DNA from 3 places in the Photobacterium sp. TLY01 genome. Region 3 is predicted to be linked to each of the others. Evidence: riboswitches for the same ligand, from Rfam matches in the RefSeq annotation. Region 3 holds a riboswitch; each other region holds the start of a gene.
What was found. Region 3 has a riboswitch for thiamine pyrophosphate ahead of thiD (bifunctional hydroxymethylpyrimidine kinase/phosphomethylpyrimidine kinase). Riboswitches for the same ligand answer to the same signal wherever they lie in the genome.

Region 1 (6,020 bases), on a different replicon from region 3:
ATTCGCGGAAATAGGCCATGCCGACCTTGCGCTCATGTTCCCCGGTAACCAGCAGCACGTTGTCAAATTGTAACGCCTTGATCGCCGCACATTCCCGTTCGATCTCGTCAAGATTCAACGTCCGCCGCTTGATCTTGTTTTCCATGGTAAAGCCGCAATAGGTGCAGCTGTTGGCACAGAGGTTCGACAGGTACAAAGGGACATAAAACCCGATGGTGCGGCCAAACCGCTGCCGCGTCAGTGCGGCCGACTGCTGCGCCATCTGCTCGAGATACGGCTCTGCCGCGGGCGAAATCAGCGCTTTGAAATCCTCCAGATCGCGCTTGCGATGACTGAGCGCCCGCTCGACATCCGCGGCCGTTTTACTGTAAATCGACATCCGGACATCATCCCAGTCCAGCTGCCGCCATACATCGACATAACTCATGACCTCTCCTTACGCGCTGGCGTCTAAAAACGCTGTGAGCGGACTGGACGCCACGGCATGACTGACGGTACCAGCCAGGCCGGCTTCGTAGGCCATCCGGCCGCTCTCCACGGCCAGTTTAAAGGCCAATCCCATGGCAATCGGATCCGCCGCTGCCGCAATCGCCGTATTGACCAGCACAGCATCGGCACCGCGTTCCATGGCTTCAGCCGCATGAGAAGGCGCACCGATCCCGGCATCCACAATCACAGGCACCCGGGCCTGATCGATAATGATGTCGAGAAAATCCCGTGAGGCCAGCCCTTTATTGGAACCTATGGGAGCACCCAGCGGCATCACGGCGGCACAGCCGACTTCCTCCAGGCGTTTACACAACACAGGATCGGCATGACAGTAGGGCAGTACAATGAAACCTTGCTTGACGAGCGCTTCGGCTGCGGCCAGCGTTTCTATCGGATCCGGCATCAGGTACTTGGGATCCGGGTGGATTTCCAGTTTCAGCCAGTTGGTTCCCAGCGCTTCACGGGCCAGCTGGGCGGCAAAGATCGCTTCTTTGGCATTCTTGGCTCCCGAGGTATTCGGCAGCAGGTTGACTCCCGCCTCACGCAACGGGGCAAGAATGTCATCATCTCGGTTATCAATATCCACCCGCTTCAATGCCATGGTCACCAGCTCAGAACCGGATGCAATAATTGACTTTGCCATCACGTCCCGGCCAGCATATTTGCCCGTTCCGGTAAAAAGGCGGGATGAAAAGGTTTTATCGGCAATGGTCAGCATGTCAGCCTCCTGCTATGGCTTGAAACAAGGCGATTTCATCGCCGTCATTGAGCCGTTGCTCGGCCCAGAACTCGCGGCCCAAAATGGCCTGATTGAGCGCAACTGCTGTGGCATCCAGCGGCATCGCCAATTGCTCCAGCAGCTGTTGCAGCGAGCTTTGTGCCGCCAGCTGCATGGCTTTGTCGTTCACCAGAACGGTTATCGTGGTCATCAAGATTCCTTACTACATACAGGACATTGCGGGTTGGCAGGCAAGGCAAACTGCTGCCATTGCAGGCTGAGGCCGTCGAACTGGCGGAACTGACGGACACAGAGATCACCGCTGTCAGTGATGGCTTTCACCGCCTGCAGCGCCTGAAAGGTTCCCATAATGCCGACCACAGGTCCGGCAATCCCGGATTCACTGCAGTTCTGCGGGGCTTTCATCTCGCCGTTCGGAAATAAGCAGTGGTAGCAAGGCCCCTGCCGGGTGCGAAAATCAAAGCTCATCAGTTGCCCCTGCCAGCGAATCGCCGCGGCAGAGATCAGCCGTTTACCGTGCTCAAAGCAGGCCTGATTAATGGCATGGCGGCTGGCAAAGTTATCGGTACAATCAAGCACCACATCAGCCAGACTGATTTCCATCGCCAGTTGCAGCTTGGCCAGTCTGGCTGTCACTGCACGGGCACGGATCAGCGGATTGAGCGCCTTGATCTGCGTCACGGCGGCCTGTGCTTTGCTCTCACCCTGATTATCATCACGGTAGATAATCTGCCGCTGGAGGTTGGAGCGCTCAACCTTGTCACCATCGGCAATCACCAGGCTGCCAACGCCCGCCGCCGCCAGATATAAGGCTGCCGGTGCGCCAAGCCCGCCCGCACCGATAATCAGCACCCTGGCCTGCTGCAGGGCCTGCTGGCCCTGCTCTCCGATTTCCGGTAGCTGCACCTGGCGCTGGTAGCGCAAGAAAGACTCGTCTGTCAGCATGACTACCTCACCAGCTTGTCAGCAAATGCCGCCAGTGCCTGCTCGAGATCCGCTGCCGCTGTCACAGCCCGCACCACAGCCACACAGGACACGCCCGTCTGCCAGACATCTGCAACATTGGTGAGATCAATCCCGCCGATGGCGACCGTCGGATAGCGGCCGGCCACTGTGCCGAGGTGCGCTTTTAACTGAGCGATCCCTTGTGGTGGAGTCGGCATGTCTTTGGTCGGGGTCGGGAAAATATGGCCGATCGCTACATAGCTGGGTGCCAGTGCCAGACCGCGTTGCAGCTCAGCCGCCGTTCGGGTTGATACCCCCAGGCGGATATTTGCCTGGCGCAGCGCATCGAGATCCGCGATATCCAGCTCTTCCTGCCCCAGGTGCACACCGTAAGCACCGTGCCTGAGCGCCAGCTGCCAGTAGTCGTTAATAAACACCTGGGCGTTGTGCTCCCGGCCCAGACGAATCGCATCAATAATCTGCGCCTCCAGCTCAGGATGCGCTGGATCTTTGATCCGCAACTGAACAGTTTTCACCCCAAGCGGCAGCAATCGGGCAATCCAGCGGACATCATCAACAACCGGATAGAGCGGACCGATGCCGCCCTCCATCACAGGAAATGACGCTTGCATCACCTCACTCATGCCTGCTGTTCCTCATGGGTTTTCGCCTTGTGGTAGAGCTCGCTGCCCTTGTCCCGAAACTCCTCCGCTTTCTGGCGCATCCCCTCCAAGGGATCCTCGAGCATTTGAATCACCTGAGCGTCCTCTTGCGCTTTGGCGTAATCCCGCACTTCCTGGGAGATCTTCATCGAACAGAATTTCGGTCCGCACATCGAGCAGAAGTGAGCCACTTTGCCCGATTCCTGTGGCAGCGTTTCATCATGGAAAGCCCGCGCAGTATCCGGGTCCAATCCGAGATTGAACTGATCTTCCCAGCGGAATTCGAAACGGGCTTTGGACAGGGCATTATCACGCACCTGCGCCCCGGGATGACCTTTGGCCAGATCAGCGGCGTGGGCACACAGCTTATAGGTGATCAGACCGGTTTTGACATCGTCTTTGTTCGGCAGACCTAAATGCTCTTTCGGCGTGACATAGCACAGCATGGCGCAGCCAAACCAGCCGATCATCGCCGCACCAATACCAGAAGTAATATGGTCGTAGCCCGGGGCAATGTCGGTGGTCAGCGGGCCTAAAGTATAAAACGGTGCTTCATGGCAGTGCTTGAGCTGCTCATCCATGTTCTCTTTGATCAGGTGCATCGGGACATGTCCCGGGCCTTCAATCATTACCTGGACATCGTACTCCCAGGCTATCTTAGTCAGCTCGCCTAAAGTGCGCAGCTCACTGAACTGGGCTTCATCATTGGCATCAGCAACTGAACCGGGACGCAGGCCGTCACCCAGCGACAGGGAGATATCGTACTGGGCGCAGATCTCGCAAATTTCACGAAAATGCTCATACAAAAAGCTTTCTTTGTGGTGCGCCAGACACCATTTCGCCATGATAGAACCACCGCGGGAAACAATTCCGGTTACCCGCTTGGCGGTCATCGGGACAAAGCGTAACAATACACCGGCGTGAATCGTAAAATAGTCGACCCCCTGCTCCGCTTGCTCCAGCAAGGTGTCGCGGAAGACTTCCCAGGTCAGGTTTTCAGCCACACCATTGACCTTCTCCAGCGCCTGATACATAGGGACAGTCCCAATGGGCACCGGGCTGTTACGGATGATCCATTCGCGGGTTTCGTGAATATTTCGGCCGGTCGACAGATCCATCACGGTATCGCCGCCCCAGCGGGTCGACCACACCAGTTTTTCCACTTCTTCCTCGATTGAAGAGGTCACGGCCGAGTTACCGATATTGGCATTCACTTTCACCAGGAAGTTGCGGCCAATGATCATCGGCTCGGATTCCGGGTGGTTAATGTTCGACGGAATAATCGCACGGCCTTCCGCGACTTCTTTGCGAACAAACTCTGGGGTGATGTCTTTGGGCAGATTGGCACCAAAGCTGTGTCCCGGATGTTGCTGATTCAACACCTCATCACGATACTGAGCGCGACCCATATTTTCCCGGATCGCGATATATTCCATCTCCGGCGTAATCATGCCCTGACGGGCATAGTGCATCTGAGTCACACACTGGCCAGCTTTCGCACGGCGTACGCGGGCTCGGTGGGCAAAACGCAAATCATCCAGCGTGTCATCGGCCAGACGCTCTTTGGAATATGCTGAGCTCAGCTCATCCAGCAGTTCGGTATCGCCGCGCTCCTCAATCCAGCTTTCACGCAGTGTCGGCAGGCCGTTATAGATATCAATGGATTGCTCAGGATCGGTATAAAAGCCGGAGGTGTCATACACTCGAATCGGCTCGTTTGGCTCAAAGATAGGGTTGTTTTTATCGCCGCCGACCAAAGAATCGGCCTGGGCGATTTCACGCATGCCGACACGGATATCATCCCGGCTGCCGGTGACATAGACTTTCCGGGAATTGGGGTAGGCTTGGGTGGTGAGTGAATCAATGAATTGTTTCGCTTCCAGTCTCGCTTGTTTGCGATTCGACATAGCAATTTCCTTTTTCAATGTTAGGGAAGTTGCTTGACGGATGGGCGCGTAAACAAGAGGCGGACACATGTAGGGCGTGTCGCATCGTCTGATACAGCAGCAGTACGCTAAAGGTACAGCTAGGCAGAAGATTTTCTCTTGTTCCCTTCGCAGATACTAATCTGATCAGGTTCAACGGATCCCGCAATGCGGTCTCAGCCAGTTGGCACTCCGACAAGTTTCAGTCAAAGAGTATAAGGAAGCATCACCCGCTCAGCAAGTCGTCTTTTTCATCCCTACACCACTACAGCGTTTTCTGCTGGCAGATCAGCACATCACACTTCAAGTGTTGCGCCAGCTCATAACGTATATCACCCAGCCAATGAATGCCGGGTTTGTAGTTCCCCGTGATCACTAAATCGACTTTGATCGTCTTCCCCAGCGCAATCAGATGTTCGGCAACATCACCGTCGGCCAGATGAATCGCCGCAATCGGACGTGGTGAATGCTTTGCCAGATCAGACAACTGAGCCATTCTTCTCAGCTCCTGCTCGTTATGCGCCTCGTCGAGCTGTAAATCGATATCCAGAAAGCTGACATTACCTACACCCGGCTCTACATAGGCCAGATGCAGATCTGCATTGTTTTGCTTGGCAATCACACCGGCTTTTACAACTAACTGTTTTACATTCAAATCATCCGGGTTAATTGCCAGTAAAATGGTATGGTACATACCCATAATCATCGCTACTCCTGCTAGGATTAGTGCACAATGTAGTAACCGTCATGTGAGAAGCACGTCGCTTTGTGGTATCAGACTTTTTCCTGTCTTTTGACCATAGCATGTAATGATTCTGTCACCATCTGGGCTTTCTATGAACCAACTGATTATTCTGGGCTATGTGGCGATTGGCGGGGCGGTCGGCGCCTGCTCACGCTATCTGATTGCTGAACTCTCGGTGATTTTATTAGGCAAGGGATTCCCGTACGGAACGCTGGCCGTCAACATCATCGGTTCATTGATGATGGGTATGCTGAGCTCGGCACTGAACCAGGGCATGATAGAGGCAGCTCCCTGGCGTCCATTGATTGGCATCGGCATGCTGGGAGCGCTAACGACTTTTTCTACGTTTTCGATGGATAACCTGATACTGCTCCAGCAAGGCGCCTATATTAAGGCTGGCTTGAATATGATGCTGAACTTATCTCTGAGCCTATTTGCTTGCTTCGTGGGATTTCAGTTGCTTCAGCGTGGATAAGCGGATGCATGATTCATAATGTCTTCAACCACTGCAAATT
Region 2 (6,020 bases), on a different replicon from region 3:
ATTATGCGCCGCGCAAGGTGGTGCTGATCACCAAAGACATCAACATGCGCCTGCGGGCTAAAGGCGCCGGGGTGTTTTACGTTGACGACTATCGCTCAGATCAGCTGATTGATGATGTCAGCCTGCTGACCAAAGGGTTCCACCGCTATCCGGCCAGTTTCTGGGAGCGTGTGGGTGAGTGTCATTCTGAAAAACGCGGCCGCTCCACCTTGCATACGCTGCCGCAAGAGCTGTTTGAATCGCCTTTCGTCAATCAGTACCTGATTGATGAAGACACAGATTTCGCGGCCCGGATCCAGAGTCTGGACGGCGAAATGGTGACCCTGAAAGATCTGGGGCATGAGCGCCTGATGCACCGACAGGCATGGGGCATTCATCCGAAGAATATTTATCAGGGCATGGCGATGGACGCGCTGCTCGATCCTGAGATTGATCTGGTGATCCTGACCGGCCCGGCCGGGTGTGGTAAGACGATCCTCGCCATGGCTGCCGCCCTGGAGCTGGTGATCGAAAAAGGCATGTACGACAAGATTATTGTGACCCGCAATACCCCGGACATTGCTGAATCGATCGGTTTCCTGCCGGGCACGGAAGAAGAGAAAATGATGCCCTGGCTGGCGGCTGTGACAGACACCATGGAGGCCTTGCATAAGCACGATGTCTGCACGGACGGTTCGATGAAATACATCTTCGAAAAAGCCAATATTCAGTTTAAATCCATCAATTTCATGCGCGGCCGCTCGATTCAGAACGCTTTCGTGTTGCTGGATGAGTGTCAGAACCTGACCGCGTCGCAAATCAAGACCATCATCACCCGCTGTGGTGAAGGCACTAAGCTGGTCTGTTCCGGTAACCTGGCGCAGATCGATTCCACTTACCTGTCGCCTGTCACATCAGGCTTAACCTATATCGTTGAACGATTTAAGAACTTCGAGGGCAGCGCCAACATCTACCTCAATGGTGTGGTCCGCAGCCGTCTGGCGGAATTTGCTGAAGAAAATCTGTAATTCACCGGGCGGGATCCGCTGAGCGGATCTTCAGCATTCATCGCCCGAGATACTTCCTTAATCTTTCATCTTCCGGCTCCCCCAGCACTTGCTGGGTGGGGCCGCATACCCGGATTTCTCCCTGTTCGACAAAGGCGCAGTGATCGGCAATTTTCAGGGCATCGTCCGGACTGTGGGTGATCATCAGTACCGTGATCCCGGCTTCTTTGGCCAGACTGGCAATCAGATCCAGCATTTCTTGTCGCAGCGCCGGATCCAGCGCGGAAAACGGCTCATCCAGCAAGAGAAGCGGACGGTGTCTGACCAGGCAGCGTGCCACAGCCACCCGCTGTTTTTGACCGCCGGATAACTGCTCAGGCAAGCGATCCAGATAACGGCCAATACCGACCCGTTCTGCCGCGTCTTTGACGGAGGCTTTGTCAGCGGCGCTGAGGCGCAGCCCGGGATGGATCCCCAGCGCAATATTGTCAAACACGCTCAGATGCGGAAACAGGTTGTGATCCTGAAACAGGATCGACAGCGGCCTTTCGGCCGGATTTTGCCGGTCGATCACTTCACCGTTGATCCTCAGCTCGCCGCTGTCCGGCTTGAGAAAGCCGGCGATCATCGCCAGCAGGGTACTTTTGCCCGCCCCGCTGGGGCCGATCACCGCCAGAATATCTCCCGGTGCGACCGACAGATCAAAGCTGAGCTGCATCGGCGCCTGATGAGGGTGGCGGTAGCAATGGCTCAGTTGCGACAAAGAGAGCATAGGTGCAGTCATACGTTATCCATTCGCAGTGCGGGCAGATGAGGGAGAGCGGGGCAAGAGCAGGTTTTCCACCGCAGTGAAAATGCCCAGGCTGAGCAAGAGCAACAGCAGGGCGGCAACGGCGGCGGCTTCCATCTGATAACTGTCCATCAGCTGGAACAGGTACAGGGGCAGGGTCTGAAAATCCTGGCTGCCGAACAGCGCAATCGCGCCCAGATCGCCCAGTGACAGCACGAAGCTGATCGCCATCGCCTGCGCAATCGGTTTACGCAGTGCCCGCCATTCCACCAGGTACAGGCGCGACAGGCCGCGCATGCCCAAGCTCTGGCACAGCGGATTGTATTGCTGGGCGAGATGCAGCATCGGCTGGCTCAGGGTTTTGATCACATAAGGCAGTGCCATCAGGGCATTGACGGCCACCACGACCCAAAAGGCTGAGGCAAAGACGTCGGTGAATTCGCGCAGCAGCAAAAACAACCCCGTGCTGATCACCAGCCCTGGAGTGACCAGAATAATGGTGCCGATCAGCTCCAGTCCGTCGGCAGAGAGGCGGTAGCGTTGCAGCCGCCAGTAACGGCTGGCACAGAGTATGGTGATACCGCTGATCAGTGCCAGCACACAGGCCAGCGCTGCGATCTGTAACGAGTGGGTCACGGCCTGCCACAGGGCCGGGGTGGCCAGCAGTTGCGGTAGCTGGCTGTTCAGACCGGCACTCAGGACCGCCAGCATAGGCGGCAGAACTAACAAGAGTACCAAGCCAATCCAGCATCCGTCCCACACCCTTGCCGTGTGGCTGTCGAGATAATTCGGATGCCCCTGGCGGACCCGGCCGCTGAGTGTGGACAGCGGTTTGGCAAAGCGCTGGCTGAACAACACCAACGAGCAGCACAGTAGCATCTGCCATAACGCCAGCATGGCACCGGCAGCCAGATCAAAGTCGTACCTCAGCGCCTGATAGATGGCCAGCTCGATTGTGGTGGCTTTCGGGCCGCCACCGAGCGACATAATGACCGCAAAGCTGGTAAAGCACAGCATGAACACCAGCCCGGCGACCTGCGGCAGTTGCTGGCGCAGCCGCGGCCAGGCAACCAGCCGGAACAGCGGCCAGCCTTTCATGCCCAGATGGGCAGCCAACTGATGCTGTTCGGCCGGAATGCCTTCCAGACTTTGTAGCAGTAAACGGCTTGCCAGCGGCAGATTCAGGAACACATGGGCAAGCAGAATGCCGTTGAGACCGTAAATACTGAACGGCAGACGCATGTCTAAAGCGGCCAGCCATTGGGCCAGCAAACCACTGTTGCCATAAATTGCCAGCAGGCCGAATACCGCCACCAGTACCGGCAGCACCACTGTCATCGCGAATAAGCGCAGTAGTATCGTGCGGCCCGGGAAACGGCGTCGCGACAGGGCGTAAGCCACAGGAATCGCCGGTATCACACTGAGCAGGGTCGAGAGCAGCGCTTGCTTGAAGCTGAAGGCCGTGACATGACGCAGGTAAGGATCCTGCCACAAGCTGAGCGGCTGCAGTTCGGTGGCCTGAGTCAGCAGCGCGCTGAGCGCCCCGCCGACGACAATCAGGATCAGCCCGGCGCTGAACAGGCCGGGCAGGCTGGAACGGGAGAGTAACAAGATCTGTCCTATTGCCTTACTGGGTCAGGGCAGTCTGCCACTCGCGAATCCAGCTTTTACGCTCTTTCGCGACTTCATCGGCGGAAAATTCCAGCGACTTGGCAGGCAGGGGCAGGCTGCTGAAGCCTTCTGGCAGTGTCTGATTGGTCACCGGATACATCCAGTTTCCGGTTGGAATCTGTGACTGGAAGCCCGGGGTCAGCATGAAGGCCAGGAACTGATCAGCCAGCGCACTGTTGCGGCTGTTTTTGAGTTTAGCGGCGACTTCCACCTGCAGATAGTGCCCTTCGCTGAAGTTGGCGGCTTTGTACTTGTCGTCTTGCTCGGCAATCAGGTGGTAGGCCGGTGAGGTGGTGTAAGAGAGCACCAGATCGGCCTCGCCCTTGAGGAACATATTGTAGGCCTCTGACCAGCCTTTGGTCACAGTCACGGTTTTCTTCGCCAGTTGCTGCCAGGCTGCGGCGGCTTGATCGCCATAGACAGATTTCACCCACAGCATCAGACCCTGTCCCGGCGTTGAGGTGCGCGGATCCTGGTAAATCATGGTCAGATCGTCGCGCTCAACCAGGGCTTTCAGGCTCTCTGGCGGGTTGCTCAGTTTCTTGCTGTCATAAATGAAAGCGAAGTAACCATAGTCGAAAGGCACAAAGGTGTCATCGTTCCAGCCGCCCGGAAGGGTAACCGCCGTGGTATCGACCTGGTGTGTGGCCAGCAGGCCGGTTTTCTTGGCTTCCGCCATCAGGTTGTTATCCAGTCCTAACAGCAGATCGGCTTTGCTGCTGTTGCCTTCCAGACGAACCCGGTTGAGGATCGACACGCCATCGTCGAGGGCGACAAACTGAAGATCGCAGTCGCATTCTTTTTCGAAAGCCGTTTCGATGGCCGGACCTGGTCCCCAGTCGGCGGTGAAAGAGCTGTAGGTGTAAACCGTTAAAGTCGGTTGAGCGGCCGCGGCAGACGTGGCGGCAGCCAGCAGGGGTAAAGCTATCAGTTGGTGTTTCACAAAGCGCTCCTGAGTTCCTGTTAAACAGGGAATTCCGATTTCTTCAAGGCGCGGGGTTGAGTGAGAGGGAAGGTTTCCCGGAAAGGCACGATAAGCGGGTAAAGATGTGCTTTCTTGTCTCTCAGTTTTTCTCAATTCCTCCGCCAGCATGATCTGGTTCAGGTTCAATGGGTCCCGTACGCCGTACGATCTCAGCCCGAAGACTCCCCATGAGAACGGCTCTCATTGTAAACGCGGCCGGGACAGGTTGCCAGCCACAATTGCGGCCGGCTGTGAATCCTGAGGCGCTAGTCAGTTGTCAGTTGTCAGCTGAGGCTATTTGAGCTCATTGAGTCGCCAGTCGTAATCGTAAGTTGGTGATGTCAGGGTCACCGGCCGGCTGAGATATTGATTCAGGTGTGTTTGCAGCTCAGCCAGGGTGCCGAAATCACTCTGATACCAGTCATAAATCGACGACAGGCGGACACGCTGGCCGCGCACAGAAACCCCTTTCTCGCTGTTGATAAAGCGTCTGGCGGCCAAGTCCAGTTGCTGCTCCAGCTGATCGGCCTGCATGACCTCAGGGAGCAGATCCGGGCAGCCTAAACTGGCACAGTTCACCACGTAATGAACTCGCTTATCCTGCCAGATCGGGCGCAAAATGCGGTGTTCAATATCATTGAGTGACAGTCTCTGGCCGCTGATGGTGATCAGCTTTTCATCCCAGGGGCCGAAGCTGAACAAACCACCGAGTTTGGTGATCGAGCTGACCGGATAGTTATCCAGAATCACTTTGACCGTCAGGGCGTTATACAGGTTGACCCAGTAGGCAAATTGCTCATTACGGTTGTAGCGGCGCGGGTCCAGCGCGGTGAGCTGGTCCAGATAGCGAGCCAGCGCGGTTTTATCCTGCGCGCTGACCGCGGCATAACGAAAGCGGGTCTGCCCGGGGGCGACCAGCAGATAGTCGTTGAGCAGGGTTTGCCAGCGGGTATGGTCAATTTTTTCGGTACTGCCCGGGTTGCTGGCCTGCCACAAAGGCCAGAGATCGGCTTTGGGCGCTGCGAGTGTGACGAAAGACAGGCTGAGCAAGGTGAGCATGCTCAACACAGTCAGGATTTGGCGTAGCGGATACATGTGAACACCTCTGTCAAAAGATTGATATTCAACAGACCGAAGTAAAGGGTGTTTCTTTCCGGTACCGGCGCTGAACAAAACACCCTGCCGGAGCAGGGTGTCTGAGTCAGTCAGCACTGACAGTATAGATCAGGCCAGAAAGGCCGGGATCTGACTTTCATACGCAGCGATTTTATCTTCGTGCTGCAGGGTCAGGCCGATGTTATCCAGACCATTCAGCAGGCAGTGGCGACGAAATTCGTCAATCTCGAATGCGTAGGTTTTGCCGTTGGCACTGACCGTCATGCTTTCCAGATCCACTGTCACCTCAGCGCCCTGGTTGGCGTCGACAAACTGGAAAATCTCGTCCACTTCGGTATCCGTCAGGCGCACCGGCACCATCTGGTTGTTGATTGCGTTACCATAAAAAATGTCGGCAAAGCTCGGCGCAATCATGATCTTGATGCCGTAGTCAGCCAGGGCCCAGGGGGCGTGCTCGCGTGAGGAGCCGCAGCCGAAGTTTTCACGGGCCAGC
Region 3 (6,020 bases):
GAGCATGGTGCCGACGGTTGCCTCTTCATTGCCGGCAATTGCGATACCAATCGTTTTTCCTTTTAAATCTGCCATGGTCTTGATCTTGTTATTATCCAGTACCATCAAGGTATTGAGCGGTGTTGCAATGAGCGTCGACGCCCTGATGAGCGGCAGCCCTGCTGCCACATCAATGGTCAGACTGGTTTGGTAAGAGATCGCCAGATCCACTTTTCCCGCTGCAACCAGTTTGGCTGGCATGGAAGGGTCGGCAGGCTCCTGAATCTTGATGTTTAAGCCCTGCTCTTCGAACAATCCGTTTTTCTGCGCAATAATGATCGGGCCGTGATTCGGGTTAACAAACCAGTCCAGCATTAAGGTCATGTCTTTGGCCTGAGCCTGACTGGCCACACTTGTAATGGCAAGGGCGATGGCACTTCGGGCCGGTAAGTAAGTCATCTGTTATTTTCCTTATGTATGATGAATTTTATTGGGACTGGCCATTCTCTGGCAGCCAGGGGATAGCACGTTTAAGCAGGTAATCTGTCGCAAAATACAGCGAGACAGAGAGTCCTGCTAAAATCAGCAAAGCGGCAAACATTTCATCGATCATCATGCGGGCGTTGGCCTGCAGCATCAGGTAGCCGAGTCCTTCGCTGGCGCCAACCCATTCTCCGACAACAGCGCCAATCGGTGCGACGACCACGGCAACCCGTATTCCTGAGGCCAGGGCGGGCAGGGCCGCCGGCAGCCGGATATGCCACAACATTTGCCATGTGGTGGCATTCATTGTTTTCGCGAGATCTAAATAGCCCTGCGGGGTGTGTCGCAAACCGTCATAGCAGCAGGTTGTCACCGGAAAGAAGATGATAATGGCCGCCATGACGACTTTTGATGCAATGCCATAGCCCAGCCAGAGCATCAGAATCGGGGCAATGGCAAAAACAGGAATAGCCTGGCTGGCGATGAGCAAAGGGAGCAACCAGCGTTTCACCGGATTAAAAAGCAACATCATCAGCGCGCAGACCAGACCAATGCCAAGCCCGAAGGCCAACCCCAGGACAATTTCGCTGATAGTGACAGCCGCATGGCTGAGTAAGACATCATGGCGCTGAATTAATTTGCGGAATACGGCGAGCGGCGCCGGCAGAATAAAGCCGGGAAGCTGAAACAGGCTGACAATACCCTGCCAGAAACCGATCAGAACCGCCGAACTGAGCGCAAGTCGACTCAGAGAATGATGAAAAAGTGGCCGAAAATTCATCGGTGTCAACACACGTTTGTCTGCCAGTGCTTTAAACATTGCGCTCACCCTGGCTGGAAAGTTGCTCGATAATGGCTTGTTGTTTGACGGCCAGTTCAGCGTTGATGGCTCTCGGCGGTGCACCTTCGGGAATGGGCAAATGCTTTAATCGTCCTGGTCTCCCTTGCATTAAAAACAGGTGGTGACCCAGCCTTAATGCTTCCTGAGGATCATGGGTGATCAGCAGAACGGTGCGCTGAGCCAGCAACTCAGTGGCGAGATCCTGGAGCTTATATCTTGTCACGGCGTCCAGAGCGGAAAACGGTTCATCCATTAACACCAGCGGTTTGTCCTGAATTAAGGTGCGAACAAGCGCAACGCGCTGTCGCATTCCCCCTGATAATTGCGATGGACGGGCGTGCAATTTTTCACCTAATCCAACTCGATGGAGGAGCTGGATTGCACGCTCCTGCACGGCTGCACTGGCCTTACCCTGTTTCAGTCTGAAGCTGAAGCAGACGTTGTCCAGAACATTTAACCAGGGTAGCAGCAGATCTTGCTGCGCCATATAGGCGACACGGCCACTGATACTTTGGTTATCAGAAGCAGACAGTTCGCCGCTCCATGCCACATCTTTGGGTAACAGATCGGCGAGCAGGCGCAGCAAAGTGGTTTTACCGCAGCCACTCTGACCCAGAATGCAATGCCATTGCCCGGGCTGGAGCGTTAAATCCAACTGGCTGAATAAAGGGATCTTTTGACCTGAAAAGGCCAAGCTCAGCTGCTTTATATGAATACCGGGTTTGTTCAATTCAGTTTCAGGCGGCAATAATGGATAACTTACCGGGGGAGTGAATGTGCTCATCCCTGATCCCTCAACGAGTGAAGTGCATAGAAGTGATGAACGGGTCCGTGTCCCTGACCAATGCTGAGCAGATCTGCATGGCACAGGGCTTCGGTCAGATATGTTTTGCCTTGATTGACAGCGTCGGCGAGGCTAAAGCCTTGTGCCAGGTAGGAGGCAATAGCAGCGGATAAAGTGCACCCTGTACCGTGAGTATTACGAGTTACTACACGCTCGGCTGAAATGGTGACGGTGTCACTTTTTGTAATCAGGTAATCCGTGCTGAATGCGTCATGTTCCCAATGACCGCCTTTGAGCAACACAGCATTGTTGCTGATGGCTCTGAGTTGCTCAATCAGCATTTCTTGATCAAGACACTTGAGGGCTGGTGGATCGATATGCCGGCCGGCGGAGCCTGTGAGTGTCACGGCCTCGGGAAGGTTCGGGGTTATCAGGTTGGCTAAAGGAATGAGTTCATTTTTCAGCGTACTGATAGCGTCTTCTTCGAGTAAAAGATCCCCGCTGGTGGCCACCATCACAGGGTCCAGCACGATAAATTCAGGCTGGTACTGGCGAAGCTTTTTTGCGACGGCCTGGATGATACCGGCATCACTCAGCATCCCGATTTTGACGGCCCGGATGTCGAGATCACTGAAAACGGCATCCAATTGCTGTTCAACAAACGCAGGGCTGACAGGAAAGATGCCGGAGACACCCAGTGTATTTTGCGCCGTCAGTGCAGTGATGACGGAACAGGCATAGCCACCTGTTGCTGAAATCGCTTTAATGTCTGCCTGAATGCCCGCACCGCCGCCGCTGTCTGAACCGGCAATGGTCAGCGTAATCGGAGTACGTGCAGGATTATTTAACGGAGAAGGTTTGGCTATTGTGGGCGTGTTCATCGGCATCCCTTGCTATCAAAATCATCGTTTGATTACGCAGGGGTGACGAACAGTCGCCGGGTTACACTTCGTGAGCATCCTGGTCAGGATGAGAAGGTGACGGGCAATGCTGCTAGTTCCCTACGCCAGTATTAACTGGATCAGGTTCAACGGGTCCCACTCTGTGGTCTCAGCCTTACGGCTCCCCGACTAACGTATTTCTTCATCTGATGCGATGTGCTGAAACTAACATTTAAGCACTTTTTCGCGCCGGTCATTCTAACCTTGTTGTTTCTCAGAAAGCAAAAGAATTACACCAAATTGGTGACAGGTGAGTTTAATGAGGTAAAACCAGCTAAGCTTTCGTTGTCGATCATGTCTTTTGAAATCAGCCATTAAGGAGCCGCCACAGTGAAAAAGCACCATCAAATAAATTATGTTGAATTTCCCGCAGCCCAACTATCTAAGACAAAGGCGTTTTTTGAGCGCGTTTTTGGCTGGTCATTCATCGATTATGGTGATGAATACACTGCATTTTCAGAGCAGGGGCTGGATGGCGGATTTTATGCTGCGCCATTGTTTTCTCAGGTTGAAAAAGGGTCTGCACTGATTGTGATTTACAGTGACAATCTGGAAGCCACTGAACAGGCCGTGATCGCGGCAGGTGGGGTGATTGTGAAGCCGATTTTTTCTTTTCCTGGCGGCAGACGCTTTCACTTCACTGAGCCAAGTGGTAATGAACTGGCAGTATGGTCTGAATAAGCTCAGGGTCAGAACATCAGGGTTGAAATGAAACAGAGCTCCCGAAGGAGCTCTGTGAGTCGGTGATATCACTTAGTTAACTGTTGCTACCCGGCTGGCTCGCAGACCGGAAACAGTTCTCAGCTGAACACCTGCCGCAACCGCGGGTGGGTTGAGATGGTCGTACGACTGCCAGCTCGCGCCTTGATCGGTTGAGTACTCAATCGTCAGACCCGGGAACGTCGAATTGGCTTGAAGGACACCATTCTCAATCACACCGCCGGGAACTGGCAGGTTAAACGCGATACCCGCTTGCTCCAGTTTCGGCAGTACTTTCTGACCCAGCAGGTTGGCGAACTGGTTGTAATCTGTGTTACGTCCGGTTTCATCCAAAGCAATGCCAGCGTTGTCATTGGCTTCCCAAGTAGCCGTGTGCCAGGCACGTTCAGCCAGGCCTAACACGCGAGGGAAGACCATCCCTTCAAACTGGTCTTCGGTACGGACAGTTTCGGCCCAGAGCGATCCCTGAAGACCCAGAACATTCTCAGGCTTGAGCAGCTTTTTCACACCTGCTGAAGCAACCACTTCGGCTTTGGTGATCGGTGCACCGGCGCGAGTGAAGTCAGCATTGGCGAAGACATCATCTGGCATGAAACCAAAGGTTTTACGGGTGTCGGTAAAGCGTGGTGCCCAGTAGTAGCCACGCTCGTTTGGATCGGGCTCATATGGGTGGTCAAAGTACAGGTGGGTCGCATGGTTATAGACGACTTTATAGTCGTTATTGGCCAGATTGTAGGCACGATCTGCGACACCCCATTCCCAGATATTCTGCCATGCGTTCCCCCAGAGCTGGCTGTTTGCCATTTGTGAGCGAGGGTAAACCTGACCATCGTGCATCAGTCCGTCTTCCCAGCCTGCCATATCCAGACCATAGTTGGCTGTGATCACAGAAATACGTTCAACAAAGTAACGGCTCAGATCCGAGACGCTGTTCACACCATCAGTATTGTTGGCAATGAAATCCTGACAGGCAGGCGAGTTAATCCACGCACCAGCAATTTCGTCACCCCCGAAGTGGAAGGTTTTGAGGGGCTGAACGCCCTGATGCAGGCTGACAAGGCCGCTCACGACGGCATCAACAAAGTTATAGGTTGATTCCATACACACGTTGATGGCGTTGTCTGTGAACATCTGAACCGACAGATACTGAGTGGTATCGTTAAAATCGGTCAGCAGATATTTGTTCGCTTCTGCCATGTTTCCTTGTGCCGCGTAATGGTCATAGCGAGCTTCCATCGCTTTGATCGCCGCGTGTGCATGTCCTGGGATATCGATCTCTGGCACGACTTCGATGTTCAGTGCAGCGGCATGGCTCAGAATTTCCTGATAGTCTGCCGCTGTGTAATAACCATTGGATTCAGGTGAACCCTCAGGGCCAGCCCCCAGGAAAGGTAACAGACAGGTTTTTTCTTCAGGATCATGACAGCGTGTTGCACCAACATCTGTCAGCTCAGGCAAACCGGCAATTTCTATACGCCAGCCTTCATCATCAGCCAGGCGCAAGTGCAGTTTGTTCAGTTTAAATGCGGCCATTTGGTCGAGTAGCTGAAGAATCGAATCTTTGGTACGGAAGTTACGGACTGCATCGACGGAGAAGCCACGGTATGCAAAACGAGGGGCATCAGCAATCTGTACTGCGGGAACTTTATTGCCGTCAATTAATTGCAACAATGACTGGGAGGCATAAAGTGCACCTGCAGGATCTGCAGCACCGATGGTGATGACCTCACTGGCGGCGTCAACGTTTAGGTTATATGCCTCTTCCCATTTTTGGACGCCATTGATGTTGACCTGGCCCCAGCCCATATTGATACGTTTTTGTGTCGTGGGTGACCAGGGCGCAGCGGTGATACCCAGTTGGTTGGCCAGGAACATGGCCTGATCTTCATAACCGTTGCCGTAAACGATGACCCAGGTTGAATCCAGCGTGACATCACCAGTACCAAGCGTCATTTCGGCTGGCGTAGGAATCACGCCATTGGCATTGCTGATGACATTGAGATCAGCATTACGCTGGTATCTGTCTTGCGCGGTAAAAGGATCGTAAAAATCGGTTATGGCAGCACTTCCATAACGTTTCCATTGTTGTGGCGTTGAAAAATCCGCTACGAAAGGAAGTTCTTCTGATGGCTTGGTCGGGACCAGGCCATTCACGCGGTTACTGGTACTGGTGATCAGCGATGTGATGGTCTGGCCCTGATCTTCAGACACGAAATACCAGTTTGGCATTACGTCAGTTTTTGCGACCTGCCAGTTTGCTGCGTCAAACTCA

Region 1: it holds a riboswitch for thiamine pyrophosphate, as region 3 does, so the genes downstream of both, thiC (phosphomethylpyrimidine synthase ThiC) here and thiD (bifunctional hydroxymethylpyrimidine kinase/phosphomethylpyrimidine kinase) in region 3, are expected to answer to the same signal.
Region 2: it holds a riboswitch for thiamine pyrophosphate, as region 3 does, so the genes downstream of both, thiB (thiamine ABC transporter substrate binding subunit) here and thiD (bifunctional hydroxymethylpyrimidine kinase/phosphomethylpyrimidine kinase) in region 3, are expected to answer to the same signal.

The regions. Positions count from the first base shown of each region.
Region 1 is NZ_CP090364.1:3,280,425-3,286,444, forward strand. It holds gene thiH (2-iminoacetate synthase ThiH) at 1-427, opposite strand, end outside; gene LN341_RS15225 (thiazole synthase) at 437-1,207, opposite strand; gene thiS (sulfur carrier protein ThiS) at 1,209-1,418, opposite strand; gene LN341_RS15235 (HesA/MoeB/ThiF family protein) at 1,418-2,173, opposite strand; gene thiE (thiamine phosphate synthase) at 2,176-2,817, opposite strand; gene thiC (phosphomethylpyrimidine synthase ThiC) at 2,814-4,742, opposite strand; TPP riboswitch at 4,868-4,965, opposite strand; gene LN341_RS15250 (universal stress protein) at 5,026-5,466, opposite strand; gene crcB (fluoride efflux transporter CrcB) at 5,597-5,980, shown strand.
Region 2 is NZ_CP090364.1:2,910,248-2,916,267, reverse strand. It holds gene LN341_RS13490 (PhoH family protein) at 1-1,007, shown strand, start outside; gene thiQ (thiamine ABC transporter ATP-binding protein) at 1,045-1,770, opposite strand; gene thiP (thiamine/thiamine pyrophosphate ABC transporter permease ThiP) at 1,774-3,387, opposite strand; gene thiB (thiamine ABC transporter substrate binding subunit) at 3,404-4,390, opposite strand; TPP riboswitch at 4,508-4,610, opposite strand; gene LN341_RS13470 (DUF547 domain-containing protein) at 4,706-5,485, opposite strand; gene leuD (3-isopropylmalate dehydratase small subunit) at 5,636-6,020, opposite strand, start outside.
Region 3 is NZ_CP090365.1:932,845-938,864, forward strand. It holds gene LN341_RS19890 (ABC transporter substrate-binding protein) at 1-438, opposite strand, end outside; partial or broken gene LN341_RS19895 (ABC transporter permease) at 467-1,207, opposite strand; gene LN341_RS19900 (ABC transporter ATP-binding protein) at 1,275-2,087, opposite strand; gene thiD (bifunctional hydroxymethylpyrimidine kinase/phosphomethylpyrimidine kinase) at 2,084-2,968, opposite strand; TPP riboswitch at 3,069-3,166, opposite strand; gene LN341_RS19910 (VOC family protein) at 3,359-3,709, shown strand; gene LN341_RS19915 (family 20 glycosylhydrolase) at 3,782-6,020, opposite strand, start outside.